Regions from separate parts of the Streptomyces sp. NPDC024698 genome, predicted to be linked through region 2. Evidence: riboswitches for the same ligand, from Rfam matches in the RefSeq annotation. Region 2 holds a riboswitch; the other holds the start of a gene.
The links. A riboswitch is a leader RNA that binds a small molecule or an ion and turns the genes downstream of it on or off. The one in region 2 is predicted to bind S-adenosylmethionine.

Region 1 (7,626 bases), on a different contig from region 2:
TGGCTGGCGGCGGGCCGCAGCTCCTCGGGTCCAGGGGTCGCCTATCTGGCCCACCTGGTGGGCTTCACCCTGGGTTTCGTCTACGCCTGGGCCCGGTTCCACCGCCGCCCGGCCGCCGTGCCCGCCCTCGGGGTGCTGCCGGGGCCCCCGGTGGAGCGGCCCGGCCCCGTGGACCGCGAGTAGGGTGAGATCCCCAGCAGCGGCCCCTAGGGAGAGAACCAGCCGTGATCACCGCGATCGTCCTCATCAAGACCAGCGTGGACCGGATCCCCGAGATCGCCGAGTCGATCGCGTCGCTGGACAGCGTCAGCGAGGTCTTCTCCGTCACCGGCACCTACGACCTGATCGCCATGGTCCGGGTCCAGGCCCACGACGACCTGGCGGACGTGATCCCCGGCAAGATCAGCAAGATCCCGGGCGTCGAGGCGACGGACACGCACGTGGCGTTCCGTACGTACTCCCAGCACGACCTGGAGGCGGCGTTCGCGATCGGTCTCGACTCCTGACCGACGCGGCGCCGCCTCCGGGCGTGGCTGCCCCTGCCCTCAGACCGCGGGGACGCAGCGGCCGCCCTCGGTGCGGTACTGCCAGCGCGCGCCGTCCCTGACCAGCTCGCGCACCGCGCGCACGAACCGCTCGACGTGCTCGTCGGGGGTGCCGGCCCCGAAGCTGACCCGGATGGCGTTGAGGGACTTCTCGCCGGGTGCCGCCTCCGGGGCTCCGCACTCCCCCTGGGTCTCGGGGGCGCTGCCGAGCAGCGTGCGCACGAGCGGATGGGCGCAGAAGAGGCCGTCGCGGACACCGATGCCGTACTCGGCGGACAGCGCCGCCGCGAAGTGCGAGCTGTTCCAGCCCTCGACGACGAAGGAGATGACGCCGACGCGGGGGGCGTCGTCGCCGAAGAGCGAGAGGACCCGGACCTCGGGGACCTCGGCGAGGCCCTCCCGGACGGTACGGATCAGGTGCCGCTCGCGGGCGAGCAGGTTGTCGAAGCCCTCCTCGGTGAGCGCCTTGCACGCCGACGCGATCGAGTAGGCGCCGATGACGTTCGGCGAGCCGGCCTCGTGCCGGGCGGCGCTGTCGTGCCACTCCACGTCCACCCCGCCGTCGGCGCGCCGGGTGACCTTGCGGCTGGCGCCGCCGCCGGCGAGGTAGGGGTCGGCCTCGCGCAGCCAGTCGGAGCGGCCCGCGAGGACACCGGAGCCGAAGGGCGCGTACAGCTTGTGCCCGGAGAAGGCGACCCAGTCGACGTCGAGGTCCTGGACCGACACCGGGTGGTGCGGGGCGAGCTGGGCGGCGTCGAGGACGATCCGGGCGCCGTGGGCGTGCGCTGCGGCGGCCAGTTCCCGCACGGGCCACAGCTCCCCGGTGACGTTCGAGGCGCCGGTGACGCACACCAGGGCCGGTCCATGGCCCCCTTCAACGGACACCGTGCGGGCGGCGAGGGCGCGCTCCAGGGTCTCGACGGCCTCGGCGGGGGTGCGGGGGGCGTTCAGGTAGGTCACCCGGGCGTCGCGCCAGGGCAGCAGCGAGGCGTGGTGCTCGGTCTCGAAGACGAAGACCTGGCAGTCGGCCGGGAGGGCCGCGGCGAGCAGGTTGAGCGAGTCGGTGGTGGAGCGGGTGAACACGACCTGGTCGTCGGCGCGGCAGTCGAGGAACTCCTCGACGGTCCTGCGGGCGTTCTCGAAGAGGTCGGTGGACAGCTGCGAGAGGTAGCCGGCGCCCCGGTGGACGCTGCCGTAGTACGGCGCGTACGCGGCCACGTCGTCCCACACCCGCTGGAGGGCGGGCGCGCTGGCGGCGTAGTCGAGGGCCGCGTAGGTCACCTCGCCGCCGGTGACGAGCGGGACGGTGACATCCCGGCCCAGAACGGGCAGGGGGGCACAAACACTCTGGTCGGCGGCAACGGTGGAGACAGACATGGCGAGCTCCTGTGAGAGGCAGGCGGGATCACCGCGCGAGCCGGCCGCCGCAGGCGGCGCTCAGCGCGGGAGAAGGGTGAAAAGGGTGTGCGGAGGCGGGGCTCGGCGCCCTATCGCATTCGCTTGCTCACAGAAGGCTCCCTCGAACGACCAGGACCCCTGGTGGTCCGCCCGGAGAGCGGGAGGGGTCCGCGCTTGCCGTAGGCCTCGCTGCCTACGACCTGGTCTTCACCCGGGGCACCCCGCCACGGACGGAGGGTTGCCGGACAGCCGGCCGGGGCCTGATGGCTGTCACTCATGACCTGATACAGCATCTTGCCAGAGGATCTTCCCCGCGCAAGACGCAGTCCAGGATCCGGACTGCGTCCCGCGCCGGGCTCCGGTGGGGACCGGCGGGTGGATCAGGCGTTGCTGGCGGCCACCCAGCGCTCCAGGGTGCGCTTCGCGGCGCCGGAGTCGATCGCCTCGGCGGCCTTCTCCATTCCCTCGCGGAGTTGGCCGGTGAGCGGCGCGCCGGTCGGCGAGAGGGCCACCAGGGCGGCCGCCGAGTTCAGCAGGACCGCGTCCCGCACGGGCCCCTTCTCGCCGTCCAGGAGGCGCCGGGCGACCTCCGCGTTGTACGAGGCGTCGGCGCCGCGCAGTGCCTCCACCGGGACGATGTCGAGCCCGACGTCGCGGGGGTCGAAGCGCTCCTCGGTGACCTTGCCGTCGCGGACGACCCACACGTGGGAACCCCCGGTGGTGGTCAGCTCGTCGAGGCCGTCGTCACCGCGGAAGACCAGCGAGGAGTTGCCGCGCTCGGCGAACACGCCCGCCACGATGGGCGCCATCCGGGCATCGGCGACGCCGACCGCCTGGGCCTTCACCCGTGCCGGGTTGGTCAGCGGTCCGAGCACGTTGAAGGTGGTCCTGATGCCCAACTGGCCGCGGGCCGCCGCCACATGACGCAGCGCCGGGTGGAACTTGACCGCGAAGCAGAAGGTGATCCCGGCCTCCTCGGCCACCGCGGCGACCCGGCTCACCGGCAGTTGCAGATTGACGCCGAGCTTCTCCAGCACGTCCGACGCCCCGGACGCGGAGGACGCCGCCCGGTTGCCGTGCTTGACGACCTTGGCGCCGGTGCCGGCCACCACGATCGAGGACATCGTGGAGATGTTGACGGTCTTCGCGCCGTCGCCGCCCGTTCCGACGATGTCGACGGTGCGTCCGGGCACCTCGATCACGTTCGCGTGCTCGTACATGGCCCGGACGAGTCCGGCGATCTCCTGGACGGTCTCGCCCTTGGCCCGCAGCGCCACCACGAACCCGGCGATCTGCGCGTCGGTCGCCTCGCCGCGCATGATGCGGTCCATCGCCCAGGCCGTGTCGTCGGCGCTCTGGTCGCGGCCTTCGAGCAGTCCGTTCAGTACCGCGGGCCAGGAACGGCCCGCCGCGGTGTCGCCTCCAGCGGGGTTCACAGCGCTCATGGTCGCTCCTGGTTTCCTGGGTCACGCGGTCGTGCTGACACGGGCGCGGGTGACACGGTCGTGGGCGCCGCGGGGTGGACTCACCCCCTGGCACCGGGTGAGTCCACCCTATCCAGCCCCGAGACGGCGAAGAGCCCCGTCCGTTGCGTGGACGGGGCTCCTGCCGTGGCGAACTGCCGGGGATCAGTGGTGGCCGTGGCCGCTCGTGATCTCCTTGTACTCCTCGACGGTGGGCTTGGGGATCTGGCCCTCCTCGCCGTAGAAGCCCTTGCTCATCTTGGCGCGCAGCTTCTGCGCACCCGAGACCTTGCGCTCGACACCGTTCTCGTCGACCGTCGGGCCGATCTCGGCCGGCTTGTACTGCACGTGCGCGGTGAGCGTGTGCAGCGCGTCCTGGCTGAGCGGCTCGTGGACCTCGATGAACTCACCGTGCGGCAGGCGCTTGATGATGCCCGACTCGCGGCCGTGCAGCACCTTGTCCCGGTCCCGGCGCTGGAGGCCGAGGCAGATCCGCTTGGTGGCGATGAACGTGAGCACCGGCACGACGAAGAAGGCGATGCGCACGAACCAGGTGATCGAGTTGATCGCCAGGTGGAAGTGCGTGGCCCAGATGTCGTTGCCGCCGCCGACGAGCAGGACGAAGTACCAGCTGATCCAGGCGGCACCGAACGCGGTCCGGGTCGGGACGTTGCGCGGGCGGTCCAGGATGTGGTGCTCGCGCTTGTCGCCGGTGACCCAGGACTCGATGAACGGGTAGACCGCGATCGCGACCAGGACCAGCGGGAAGATCACCAGCGGGATGAACACGCCCAGGACGAGCGTGTGACCCCAGAGGTTGATCTCCCAGCCCGGCATGACACGGATGAGGCCCTCGGAGAAGCCCATGTACCAGTCGGGCTGGGCGCCCGTGGAGACCATGTCCGGACGGTAGGGACCCATGGCCCAGATCGGGTTGATCGAGGCGATCGCCGCGATGGCCGCGATGACACCGAAGACCAGGAAGAAGAAGCCTCCGGCCTTGGCCATGTAGACCGGGAGCAGCGGCATGCCGACGACGTTCTCGTTGGTCTTGCCGGGGCCCGCGAACTGCGTGTGCTTGTGGTAGAAGACCAGGATCAGGTGGCCGACGACCAGGCCGAGCATGATGCCCGGCAGCAGCAGCACGTGCACCGAGTAGAAGCGGGCCACGAAGTCGCCGCCCGGGAACTCGCCGCCGAACAGGAAGAACGACAGGTACGTGCCCACGATCGGCACGGACAGGACCGCGCCTTCCATGAAGCGCACACCGGTGCCGGAGAGCAGGTCGTCCGGGAGCGAGTAACCGGTGAAGCCGGTGAACATGCCGAGGACGAACAGCAGGAATCCGAAGACCCAGTTGATCTCACGCGGCTTGCGGAACGCACCCGTGAAGAACACGCGCATCATGTGCACGAACATGCCGGCGAGGAAGATCAGCGCGGCCCAGTGGTGGATCTGACGGATCAGCAGACCACCGCGCACATCGAAGGAGATGTGCATGGTCGAGTTGAACGCCTCGGACATCAGCTGGCCCTGCAACGGCACGTAACTGCCGTCGTACACCACCTCGTTCATCGAGGGGTGGAAGAACAGGGTCAGGTACACACCCGTGAGGATGATGATGATGAAGCTGTAGAGGCAGACCTCACCCAACATGAACGACCAGTGGTCGGGGAAGATCTTGCGCATGTTGGACTTGGCCAGGGAGTAGATCCCGAGACGGCCGTCGGCCCAGTCGGCCACCCGCTCACCGGCGGGTGCCTTCTCGCGCGAGGGGCGCGAGTCGGAGGTGGTGGTAGTGCTCATCCGCGCTCCCAGAATGCAGGACCGACGGGCTCTTCGAAGTCGCTGAGCGCCTCGAGGTAGCCCTCAGCGTTCACGCCGATGCGCAGCTGCGGCAGGGCGTGACCGGCCGGGCCGAAGATGACCCGGGCACCGTCGGAGAGGTCGAAGGTGGACTGGTGGCACGGGCACAGCGCGTGGTGCGTCTGCTGCTCGTACAGGGAGATCGGGCAGCCGACGTGGGTGCAGATCTTCGAGTAGGCCACGATGCCCTGGTAGGACCACTCGAGTTCCTGCTTGTCCTTGATGTCGTCCGGCTGGAGCCGGATGATCATCAGGGCCGCCTTGGCGATCTCCTTCTGGAAGTCCTCGTCGTCCGTCTCCAGGCCCTCGGGCTTGGCGAAGGTGAGCGAACCGACGGCGACGTCCGAGGGACGCAGCGGCTCGTTCGTGTTCATGTTGACGAGGAGCTTGCCCTTGGACCACAGCGTGTGGCGCAGCTTCGTGCCGGGCAGCGGACCGAGGTCGCGCAGCAGCATGACGCCGGAGAGCGGGAACAGGGCCAGCGCGCCGAACATCGTGTTGCGGATCAGCTTGCGGCGGCCGAGCGCGGACTCCTTGGCACCCTGCTTGAAGTCGGCCAGGACCTTGGCCTTGACGTCGGGCGCCGCCTCGATCGGGTGACGATCGTCGGCGACCTCGACGTCGGACATCAGGGTGCGGGCCCAGTGGACCGCCCCCGCGCCGATCGAGAACAGCGCCACACCGAGGCACATGCCCAGCGCGAAGTTCAGCGCGCTGATGTGCCCGAGCGGGAACACGAAGATCGACTTGTTGTTCGGGATCGCCACGTACGAGGCGATGAAGCCGACGGTGGCCACCATCGACAGCACGAACAGCATGGCCACCAGGCGCTCGGACCGCTTGGCGGCCCGCTCGTCGATGTCCTGGATGCGGTGCTCGTGGGGCGGCAGCCCCGGGTCCGCGAACGGGTTCTGCTCGTCCGCGACGGCTACCGGGCCGTGACCGTGGTCGTCGGAGGCCCGCTCGGCGGGCACGTTCTCTTCTGGAATGTCTTGGCTACTCATGACTTCTTGGCCTTTGCGGTCCGAGCGGCGACCCAGACGGCGACGGCGACCAGGGTTCCGAGACCGAAGACCCAGCCGAACAGGCCCTCGCTGACCGGCCCGAGGCCACCCAGTTCGAGTCCGCCGTTGCTCTCGGTGTCGTCACCGTTGACCGCGTCGAGGTACGCGATGATGTCCTGCTTGTTCTTCTCCGTCAGCGTGGTGTCGGGGAAGGACGGCATGTTCTGCGGGCCCGTCTGCATGGCCTCGTAGATGTGCTTCGGGTCGACACCCTCCAGGCTCGGCGCGAACTTGCCGTGCGTCAGCGCGCCACCCTTGCCGGTGAAGTTGTGACACTGGGCGCAGTTCGTGCGGAAGAGTTCACCGCCGTTGGCGATGTCCGCGCCGCCGGGGCTGACCTGGTTCTTGGTCGGGATCGCGGGGCCGGCGCCGAGCGAGGCGATGTAGGCCGCGAGCTGGTCGATCTCGGCCTGGGTGTAGATGACCTTCTTGCGCGGGATCTGAGCGCCCGGCTGCTGGGCCGGCATACGGCCGGTGCCGACCTGGAAGTCGACCGCGGCCGCGCCCACACCCACCAGGCTGGGGCCGTCGGAGCTGCCCTGACCGCCGGTTCCGTGGCAGCTTGCGCAGCCCACGGAGTACAGCTTCTTGCCCTCGGTGATACCGAGGGACTGGGAGGTTTCATCGGCCTGCGCCTTGCCCGCGGGTGCGAACGCGGCGTACAGCCCCCCGGTGGCCGCCAGCGCGAGGAGTAGGACGACGACCGCCGCCAGCGGATGGCGTCGTCGTGCGGAGAGCTTTTTCACGGATTACCCCGGTGTCAGGATCTTCTGCGTCGGTGCTTCTGGATGTTTCGGGCGGTGGGCCCGATTACTTGATCAGGTAGATCGTGGCGAAAAGGCCGATCCAGACGACATCGACGAAGTGCCAGTAGTAGGACACGACGATGGCGGCGGTCGCCTGCTCATGAGTGAACCTCCGAGCCGCGTAGGTGCGACCGAGGACCAGCAGGAAGGCGATGAGTCCGCCCGTCACATGCAGTCCGTGGAAGCCGGTGGTCAGGTAGAACACCGAGCCGTACGGGTCGGAGGAGAGCGAGAGCCCGTCCTTCTTGACCAGTTCGGTGTACTCGAAGACCTGACCGCCGATGAAGATCGCACCCATGATGAAGGTGACGATGAACCACATCCGGAGCTTCTTCACGTCCCCGCGCTCGGCGGCGAACACGCCGAGCTGGCAGGTCAGGGAGGAGAGCACCAGGATCGTGGTGTTCGTCGCGGAGAACGGAAGATTGAGATGGCCTGCCATCTCCTTCCAGTGATCCGGCCCGGTCACCGATCGCAGGGTGAA
Region 2 (7,626 bases):
GTGTTCAGGAGGTCCCGGGCGAGGAGCCCGGCACCGAGGCAACCGGCGGTGTCCCCGAGGGCGGCGGGGACGATGGACGGCAGCTTCTGGAACGTGACGCGTCGTTCGACCGCGGCCCGCAGGGGTGTGAACAACGTTTGCCCCGCTTCGGCGAGCCCGCCACCGATGATCAGCATGCGGGGGTCCAGGAGGGTGAGCGCGGTGACCAGGCCGTCGGCGAGAGCGTCGACCGCCTCCTGCCAGACGGCCAGCGCCCTCGGGTCGCCCGACTCGACGGCCTTGGCGCAGTCCGCAGCGTCCGCCCCGGGGTCGCCGGAGGCCTCGGCCCAGGCCTGGCTGACGGCCGCCGCGGAGGCGAACCGCTCCAGACAGCCGCGCTGCCCGCACGGACACGGGGATCCGCCGGGCCGTACGACGATGTGGCCGATCTCGCCCGCGAAGCCGTGCGCGCCCTCCTCGACACCGCCGTTGATGCCGATGGCGCCCGCGATGCCGGTGCCCAGCGGGACGAACAGAAAGCGGTCCGCTCCCTTTCCGGCTCCGATCCGGCCCTCCGCCAGGCCGCCGGTGCGCACGTCGTGCCCGAGCGCGACGGGCACGCCGCCGAGCCGCTCGCCGAGCAGCCGGCGCAGCGGGACGTCGCGCCAGCCGAGGTTGGCCGCGTAGACCGCGATGCCGCCCTGGGTGTCGACGATGCCGGGGACGGCGACGCCGGCCGCTGCCGCGCTCTCGCCGAAGTGCTCCTCGCCGTAGGCGCGCAGTTCGGCGGCGAAGTCGAGGATCTCCTCGACGACGGCGTCGGGCCCGCGCTCACGGCCGGTCGCGCGACGGGCCTGGTGCAGCAGCGCGGGGTGCCCGGGGTCCTGCCGCGGGGCGCCGGGGCGGTCCGGGGAGGGCTCGTTGTCCACCCCGACGAGGGCGGCCTTCATCCCGGTGCCGCCCACATCGAGGGCGATGACGTGTCTCACGGGGGACAGTGTCGCGCTTTACCCCTGGAAAGGTCTAGTCCACTCGCGGGATGGAGCTGGTCTATCCGCATTCCGAGACGTGACCTGGCACGCGGGGCAGGGCGGCCAGGGGCTGTGCCGGTCTCCTGCCCCTCGCCCGGCGGCCCCGGACCCGGTGCCTGTCGGTGCCGGGGACTACCGTGCTGTCCATGGAAGAGCTGCCCGCGCGCGAACGGAGCATTCTCGCCCTGGAGCGCCGCGGCTTCTCCGGCCCCGGCGCCAAGGAGCGCGCCATACGCGAACGGCTGGGCCTGGCCCCGGTCCGCTACTACCAGCTGCTCAACGCACTGCTGAACGACCCGCGCGCCCTGGCGCACGACCCCGTGACGGTCAACAGACTCCGCCGTGTCCGCGAGGCCCGCCGCGACGAACGATGAACGCTGGCAGGATCCGGCCCCGGCCGGAAAATTCAGCCCCTCCGGCGTTTGAGGAGCGGGGGTCCGGGGGCAGCGCCCCCGGGTCGGGAGGGGCGAGAGAAGGTCTTGGCGAGGTGGGATCCGGGCATTCCGGGGGGAGAGGCGCTTGCTCGGGCGTGAGTCGGGGGTGCGTCCGGCGCCACCCGGATAGGGTCGTTCCATGGGCACCCACCCCGAATCCAAGGACTCCTTGCCGGCCCCGGTGACCCCCGCCGGGCGCGAAGCTCTGGAAGCGATCCTCACGCACCCCGCCCGGACGGTCGTCGCGCTCGACTTCGACGGCACCCTCGCCCCCATCGTTCCCGATCCCGACCGGGCCCGGGCGCACCCCGACGCGGTCCCCGCGCTCGCCGCGCTCGCCCCCAAGGTCGCCTCCGTCGCCGTGGTCACCGGCCGCCCGGCCGGTGTGGCCGTGCGCCACGGCGGTTTCGCGGGCGTACCCGGCCTGGAGCACCTGGTCGTCCTCGGTCACTACGGCGCCGAGCGCTGGGACGCGGTGAGCGGTACGGTCACCGCCCCCGCCCCGCACCCCGGTGTGGCCGCCGTCCGCGCCGAGCTGCCCGGGTTCCTCGACGGGATCGGTGCCTGGCAGGGCACCTGGATCGAGGAGAAGGGCCGGGCGGTCGCCGTGCACACGCGGCGGGCCGCCGATCCGCAGGCCGCGTTCGAGGCGTTGCGGGAGCCGCTGGGTGAGCTCGCCGCCCGGCACGGGCTGATCGTCGAGCCGGGGCGCATGGTCCTGGAGCTGCGTCCGCCGGGCATGGACAAGGGTGTGGCCCTCGTGGAGTACGTCCGGGAGACCGGGGCCGAGGCCGTGCTGTACGCGGGGGACGACCTGGGGGATCTGCCCGCCTTCGCCGCCGTCGACAAGCTTCGCTCCGACGGGGTTCCGGGGCTGCTCGTGTGCAGTGGCAGCTCGGAGGTCGCCGAACTCGCCGAACGCGCCGACCTCGTGGTCGACGGGCCCGCCGGGGTCGTCCGCCTCCTCGCCGCCATCGCGGCCCGACTCGCCTGACCCGGGCCGGTTCGTCCCCCTGCGGGTGGGGCGGGTCGGGCACCGGCTTGTTTCGCCCCCTCCGCCCCTACCCGACCCGTACCCGGGGCTCCGCCCTGGACCCCGCTCCTCAAACGCCGGAGGGGCTGGACCGATCCGGCCGGGGCTAACTCGAAGAGAGTTCGTGCAGTTGGTCCAGGAACCACTGGGCCGGGGGGAGGGCGGTGGCCGCCGCCGACAGGCGCTTGGTGCGTTCGGCGCGCTCGCCGGGCTGCATGCCGAGTGCCTCGTGCAGCGCCCGCGCCGTGCCGGTGATGTCGTACGGGTTCACGGAGATCGCGTCCTCGCCCAGTTCCTCGTACGCCCCGGCCTCCCGCGACAGGACCAGCACGCAGCCCTCGTCGGAGACGACCGGGACCTCCTTGGCGACGAGGTTCATGCCGTCCCGGATCGGGTTGACGAGGGCGACGTCGGCCAGCCGGTACGCGGCGAGCGAGCGGGCGAAGTCGTCCTTCACGTGCAGCACCACCGGAGTCCAGCCGGGCGTTCCGTACCCGGAGTTGATCTCGTCGGCGAGCCGCTGCACCTCGGCCGTGTAGTCCCGGTAGACCGCGAGGTCCTGCCGCGAGGGATAGGCGAAGGCCACGTGGACGACCCGCTCGCGCCACTCGGGGTGGTCGTCGAGCAGCTGCCGGTACGCCAGCATCCCCCGCACGATGTTCTTGGACAGCTCGGTCCGGTCGACGCGCACGATCGTCCTGCGGCCCGCGCCGATCTCCTCGCGCAGCGCGGCCATGCGTTCCCCGACGTCCGCCCGGTGCGAGCGCTCGCGCAGGAACTCGGCGTCCGCCCCGAGGCCGTGCACGCCGACCCGGGTCTCGCGCACGGGCGGCCCGGCGCCGTCCAGGTGCTCGATCGCGGGGGAGCCGCCCGAGGGCCGGGTGGCGACGTAGCGGCCGGGTTCGGTCTGCTCCGCGCAGCGCATGAACGCCGTGGCCCACCGCCAGGTCAGGAAGGCCACCCGGTCGGCGCCGAGCATGCCCGCCATCAGCTCGGCGCGGATGTCGTCGGGGAGCATCCGGAAGTAGTCCTCGGGTGCCCAGGGGGTGTGGGAGAAGTGGCCGATGCGCAGGTCGGGGCGCAGCTCGCGGAGCATCCCTGGCACCAGGCACAGGTGGTAGTCCTGGACCAGCACCGACGCGCCCTCGGCCGCCTCCTCGGCGAGCGCCTCGGCGAAGGCACGGTTGTAGGCGCGGTACGACGCCCACTGCCGCCGGAACTCCGCGTCGAAGACCGGCTCCAGCGGGGTCTGGTACAGCATGTGGTGGACGAACCACAGCACGGAGTTGGCGATGCCGTTGTACGCGTCGGCGTGCGTGGCGGCGTCGATGGCCAGCATCCGTACGCCGTCCTCGCCGACCCCGCGCCGGACGGCCTCCCGGTCGCCGTCGCCGAGGGCCGAGCACACCCAGAGCGCACCCGCGTCCGGCCCGATCGCGGAGAGACCCGAGACGAGTCCACCGCCGCCGCGCCGGGCGTGCAGCGAGTCGTCCTCCCGTACCTCGTAGGTGACCGGGCCGCGGTTGGAGGCGACCAGAATCCTGTGGGCACCATGCGTTGAAGCCATGCCTCGAAACCTAGCCCCGTCTCGAAACGCTCAAACGCGCCCTTCGGCCGTATGCGATCGGCGGCCGTGGGCGCCGGACTACGCGGCTCTGCGCGTCTGGTACTCGGACATTTCGGTCATCGGCGGCCTTTCCTCGGTGTCCACGGAGTAGGTGCGCGGCCGGAAACCGTCCCGGTCGCGTTCGAACTGGGTCAGGGAGGGGCGGATCAGATGGCCGCGGGCGAGCCGGAGCTGCGCGGTGCGGTAGATCGCGGCGGCCATGCGGCCCAGCGCCTGGCCGTCCTGGTGGCGGTGCTTGCGCACGCCGACGTCGACCTGGGCGAGGGCGTCCAGGCCCACCAGGTGCAGGGCGTCGACGAGCATGCCCAGTTCGACGCCGTAACCGACGGGGAAGGGGAGCTGTTCGAGCAGCGAGCGGCGAGCCGCGTACTCGCCGCCGAGCGGCTGGACGAAGCCCGCGAGCTGCGGCCAGTGCATGTTCAGCAGGGGGCGGGCCATCAGCTCGGTGACCCGGCCGCCCTGCCCGCCACCGCCGGCCATCGGGCGGTCGTACATGGCCTTGACGAGGTCGACGCCGGGCTCGGTGAGCAGGGGGCCCACGATCCCGGAGACGAAGTCGGACGAGAACTCCCTGAGGTCCGCGTCGACGAAGGCGACGATGTCCCCGCTCGTCACGAGGAGCGACCGCCACAGCACCTCGCCCTTGCCGGGCACGGCCGGTATCCGCGGGAGGATGTCGTCGCGGTGCACGACGCGCGCGCCCGCGGCGGCGGCGACCGCGGCGGTACGGTCGCTCGAACCGGAGTCGACGACGACGATCTCGTCGACGAGGGGCACCTGCTGCATCAGGTCGTGGCGGATGATCGCGACGATCTCGCCGACCGTCTCCTCCTCGTTGAGCGCGGGCAGCACGACACTGACCGTCGAGCCGGTGACGCGCTTGGCTGCCATGAGTTTGTGGAGCGGGCGGTCGGTCACGGACCAGGAGCGTGTGCTCAGCCAGCTCTCGACTTCTCTCAGCACCGTCTGCGGCTCCTCACTGTCTGATCACACGCCGTCGTCGGCGTGCCCGCTGCGGCCGGCGGCGGATCGATGGGCTCGTCTCGCCGTTCGGACGACTATCTCAACTGTCCTGGCCTTCGGTTACAGTCTTGAACAACGCGCATGACCATCGCATGTCCTGGATCGTCGGCGCGTATCGTGTTCAACAGTTCAACAATCAAATACCGCTCATCCAGAGGGGCAGAGGGATACGGCCCGATGAAGCCCCGGCAACCCTCCAGCCGGTCTCGTAGCGATCGATGTCGATCGCGTCGCGAGGCTCCCGGCTCGGGAAGGTGCCAAATCCGTCTCACGGCGAAGTGCGCCGTGAGGAAGATGAGGAGAAAGGGCCTCGCCTCCATGGCTGCGCAGACAGTTGCAAGCACCACGAACTCCGCCGACCCGGTGGACCTCGGCCCGGCCGCGGCGCTTTCCTGCCGCGAGTGCGGACACCGCGTGCCGCTCGGCCCGGTCTTCGCCTGCGAGGAGTGTTTCGGCCCGCTCGAGATCGCCTACGACTTCTCGGCGTACGACACCGAGGAACTCCGCAAGCGGATCGAAGCGGGACCCGCGAACATCTGGCGCTACGCGCCGCTGCTGCCCGTCCCCGCGGACGTGGCGGACAAGCCGAACATCAACCCTGGCTGGACCAAGCTCGTCCGGGCCGACAACCTGGCCCGTGAGCTCGGCGTCGACGCCGGAAAGCTCTTCGTCAAGGACGACTCGGGCAACCCGACGCACTCCTTCAAGGACCGCGTCGTCGCCCAGGCCATCGAAGCGGCCCGTGCCTTCGGGTTCACCACCCTCTCCTGCTCCTCCACCGGCAACCTCGCCGGAGCGGTGGGCGCCGCCGCGGCCCGCGCCGGCTTCCGTTCCTGCGTGTTCATCCCGCACGACCTGGAGCAGGGCAAGGTCGTCATGGCCGCGGTCTACGGCGGCGAGCTCGTCGGCATCGAGGGCAACTACGACGACGTGAACCGTTTCTGCTCCGAGCTGATCGGCGACGCGGCCGGCGAGGGCTGGGGCTTCGTCAACGTCAACCTGCGGCCTTACTACGCCGAGGGCTCCAAGACCCTGGCGTACGAGATCTGCGAGCAGCTCGGCTGGAGGCTCCCCGACCAGCTCGTCGTGCCGATCGCCTCCGGCTCCCAGCTCACGAAGATCGACAAGGGTCTCCAGGAGCTGATCAAACTCGGACTCGTCGAGGACAGGCCGTACAAGATCTTCGGCGCCCAGGCCGAGGGCTGCTCCCCGGTCTCCGTGGCCTACAAGGCCGGCCACGACGTCGTACGGCCCCAGAAGCCGGACACCATCGCCAAGTCGCTCGCCATCGGCAACCCGGCGGACGGCCCGTACGTGCTCGACATCGCCCGGCGCACCGGCGGCGCGGTGGAGGACGTGGACGACGAGCAGATCGTGGACGCGATCAAGCTGCTCGCGCGCACCGAGGGCATCTTCGCGGAGACGGCGGGCGGTGTGACCGTCGGTGTCACCCGGAAGCTGATCGAGAACGGTCTGCTCGACCCGACGCTGACCACCGTCGTGCTGAACACCGGCGACGGCCTCAAGACCCTGGACGCGGTGGCCTCCGACACCGGGCTGACCGCGACCATCCGCCCGAACCTCGACTCCTTCCGAGAGGCTGGTCTCGCATCATGAGCGTCAACGTCCGCATCCCCACCATTCTGCGCACCTACACCGGTGGGGCCGCCGAGGTGACGGCCGAGGGCGCGACCCTCGCCGAGGTCATCGGAGACCTGGAGAAGAAGCACACGGGGATCGCCGCGCGCGTCCTGGACGACCAGGGCAAGCTGCGCCGCTTCGTCAACGTGTACGTCAACGACGACGACGTTCGCTTCGAGCAGGGCCTGGAGACGGCGACCCCGGCGGGGTCCGGAGTCTCGATCATTCCGGCCGTCGCCGGAGGCTGATCGTTACCCTCGGTAATGCCGAACACATCGCGTTCACATAATTGCCCCTTCCGCGAGACAAGCGGAGGGGGCAATTCTGTAGGGTTGAACGCGCTAGAGTTGGGGAAGCCGGTTTGTTTTCGATGTTGGTTTCATGCCGGACGCATATGAGTTGCCGTTCTGGCGCCGATAAGAAGTAGCCAAAGTGGCTCACCTTTTTGGGTATTTTATGGCATTTATGGGGCCCGACTTGCCCCGGATCCTTGCGTATTCTCCGCAAATCATTGATCGGCCATGCCCAGAATTCTCGTCCGACTGACCTGTTGCAGAGGGCAGTTGGACAGATACATTCAGCCGCGGTCGACGCGTTCCGGCGCACACCCCCAACCGTTTGGGGGGTGAGGTCTGACCCGGATCCGCGAAGTGCGGATCTGTGCAAGGGCCAGTAATAGGGGAGTTAGGCATGGCTCAGGGCACCGTCAAGTGGTTCAACGCGGAGAAGGGGTACGGCTTCATCGCGGTCGACGGTGGTGCGGACGTCTTCGTGCACTACAGCGCGATTCAGATGGACGGCTACCGCACCCTTGAAGAGGGTCAGCGAGTGGAGTTCGAGATCTCGCAGGGCCAGAAG

Region 1: another riboswitch for S-adenosylmethionine. It lies ahead of ACZ4AA_RS00400 (aminotransferase class V-fold PLP-dependent enzyme); the one in region 2 lies ahead of thrC (threonine synthase).

Annotation. Positions count from the first base shown of each region.
Region 1 covers NZ_JBVHLK010000001.1:86,650-94,275, forward strand. The annotation lists gene ACZ4AA_RS00390 (rhomboid family intramembrane serine protease) at 1-183, shown strand, start outside; gene ACZ4AA_RS00395 (Lrp/AsnC family transcriptional regulator) at 225-506, shown strand; gene ACZ4AA_RS00400 (aminotransferase class V-fold PLP-dependent enzyme) at 546-1,922, opposite strand; SAM riboswitch class IV at 2,109-2,225, opposite strand; gene trpD (anthranilate phosphoribosyltransferase) at 2,324-3,388, opposite strand; gene qcrB (cytochrome bc1 complex cytochrome b subunit) at 3,572-5,212, opposite strand; gene qcrA (cytochrome bc1 complex Rieske iron-sulfur subunit) at 5,209-6,276, opposite strand; gene qcrC (cytochrome bc1 complex diheme cytochrome c subunit) at 6,273-7,082, opposite strand; gene ctaE (aa3-type cytochrome oxidase subunit III) at 7,147-7,626, opposite strand, start outside.
Region 2 covers NZ_JBVHLK010000004.1:171,469-179,094, forward strand. The annotation lists gene ACZ4AA_RS11740 (ROK family protein) at 1-929, opposite strand, end outside; gene ACZ4AA_RS11745 (DUF3263 domain-containing protein) at 1,157-1,384, shown strand; gene otsB (trehalose-phosphatase) at 1,584-2,438, shown strand; gene ACZ4AA_RS11755 (alpha,alpha-trehalose-phosphate synthase (UDP-forming)) at 2,584-4,044, opposite strand; gene ACZ4AA_RS11760 (glucosyl-3-phosphoglycerate synthase) at 4,123-5,067, opposite strand; SAM riboswitch class I at 5,272-5,428, shown strand; gene thrC (threonine synthase) at 5,446-6,744, shown strand; gene ACZ4AA_RS11770 (MoaD/ThiS family protein) at 6,741-7,016, shown strand; gene ACZ4AA_RS11775 (cold-shock protein) at 7,459-7,626, shown strand, end outside.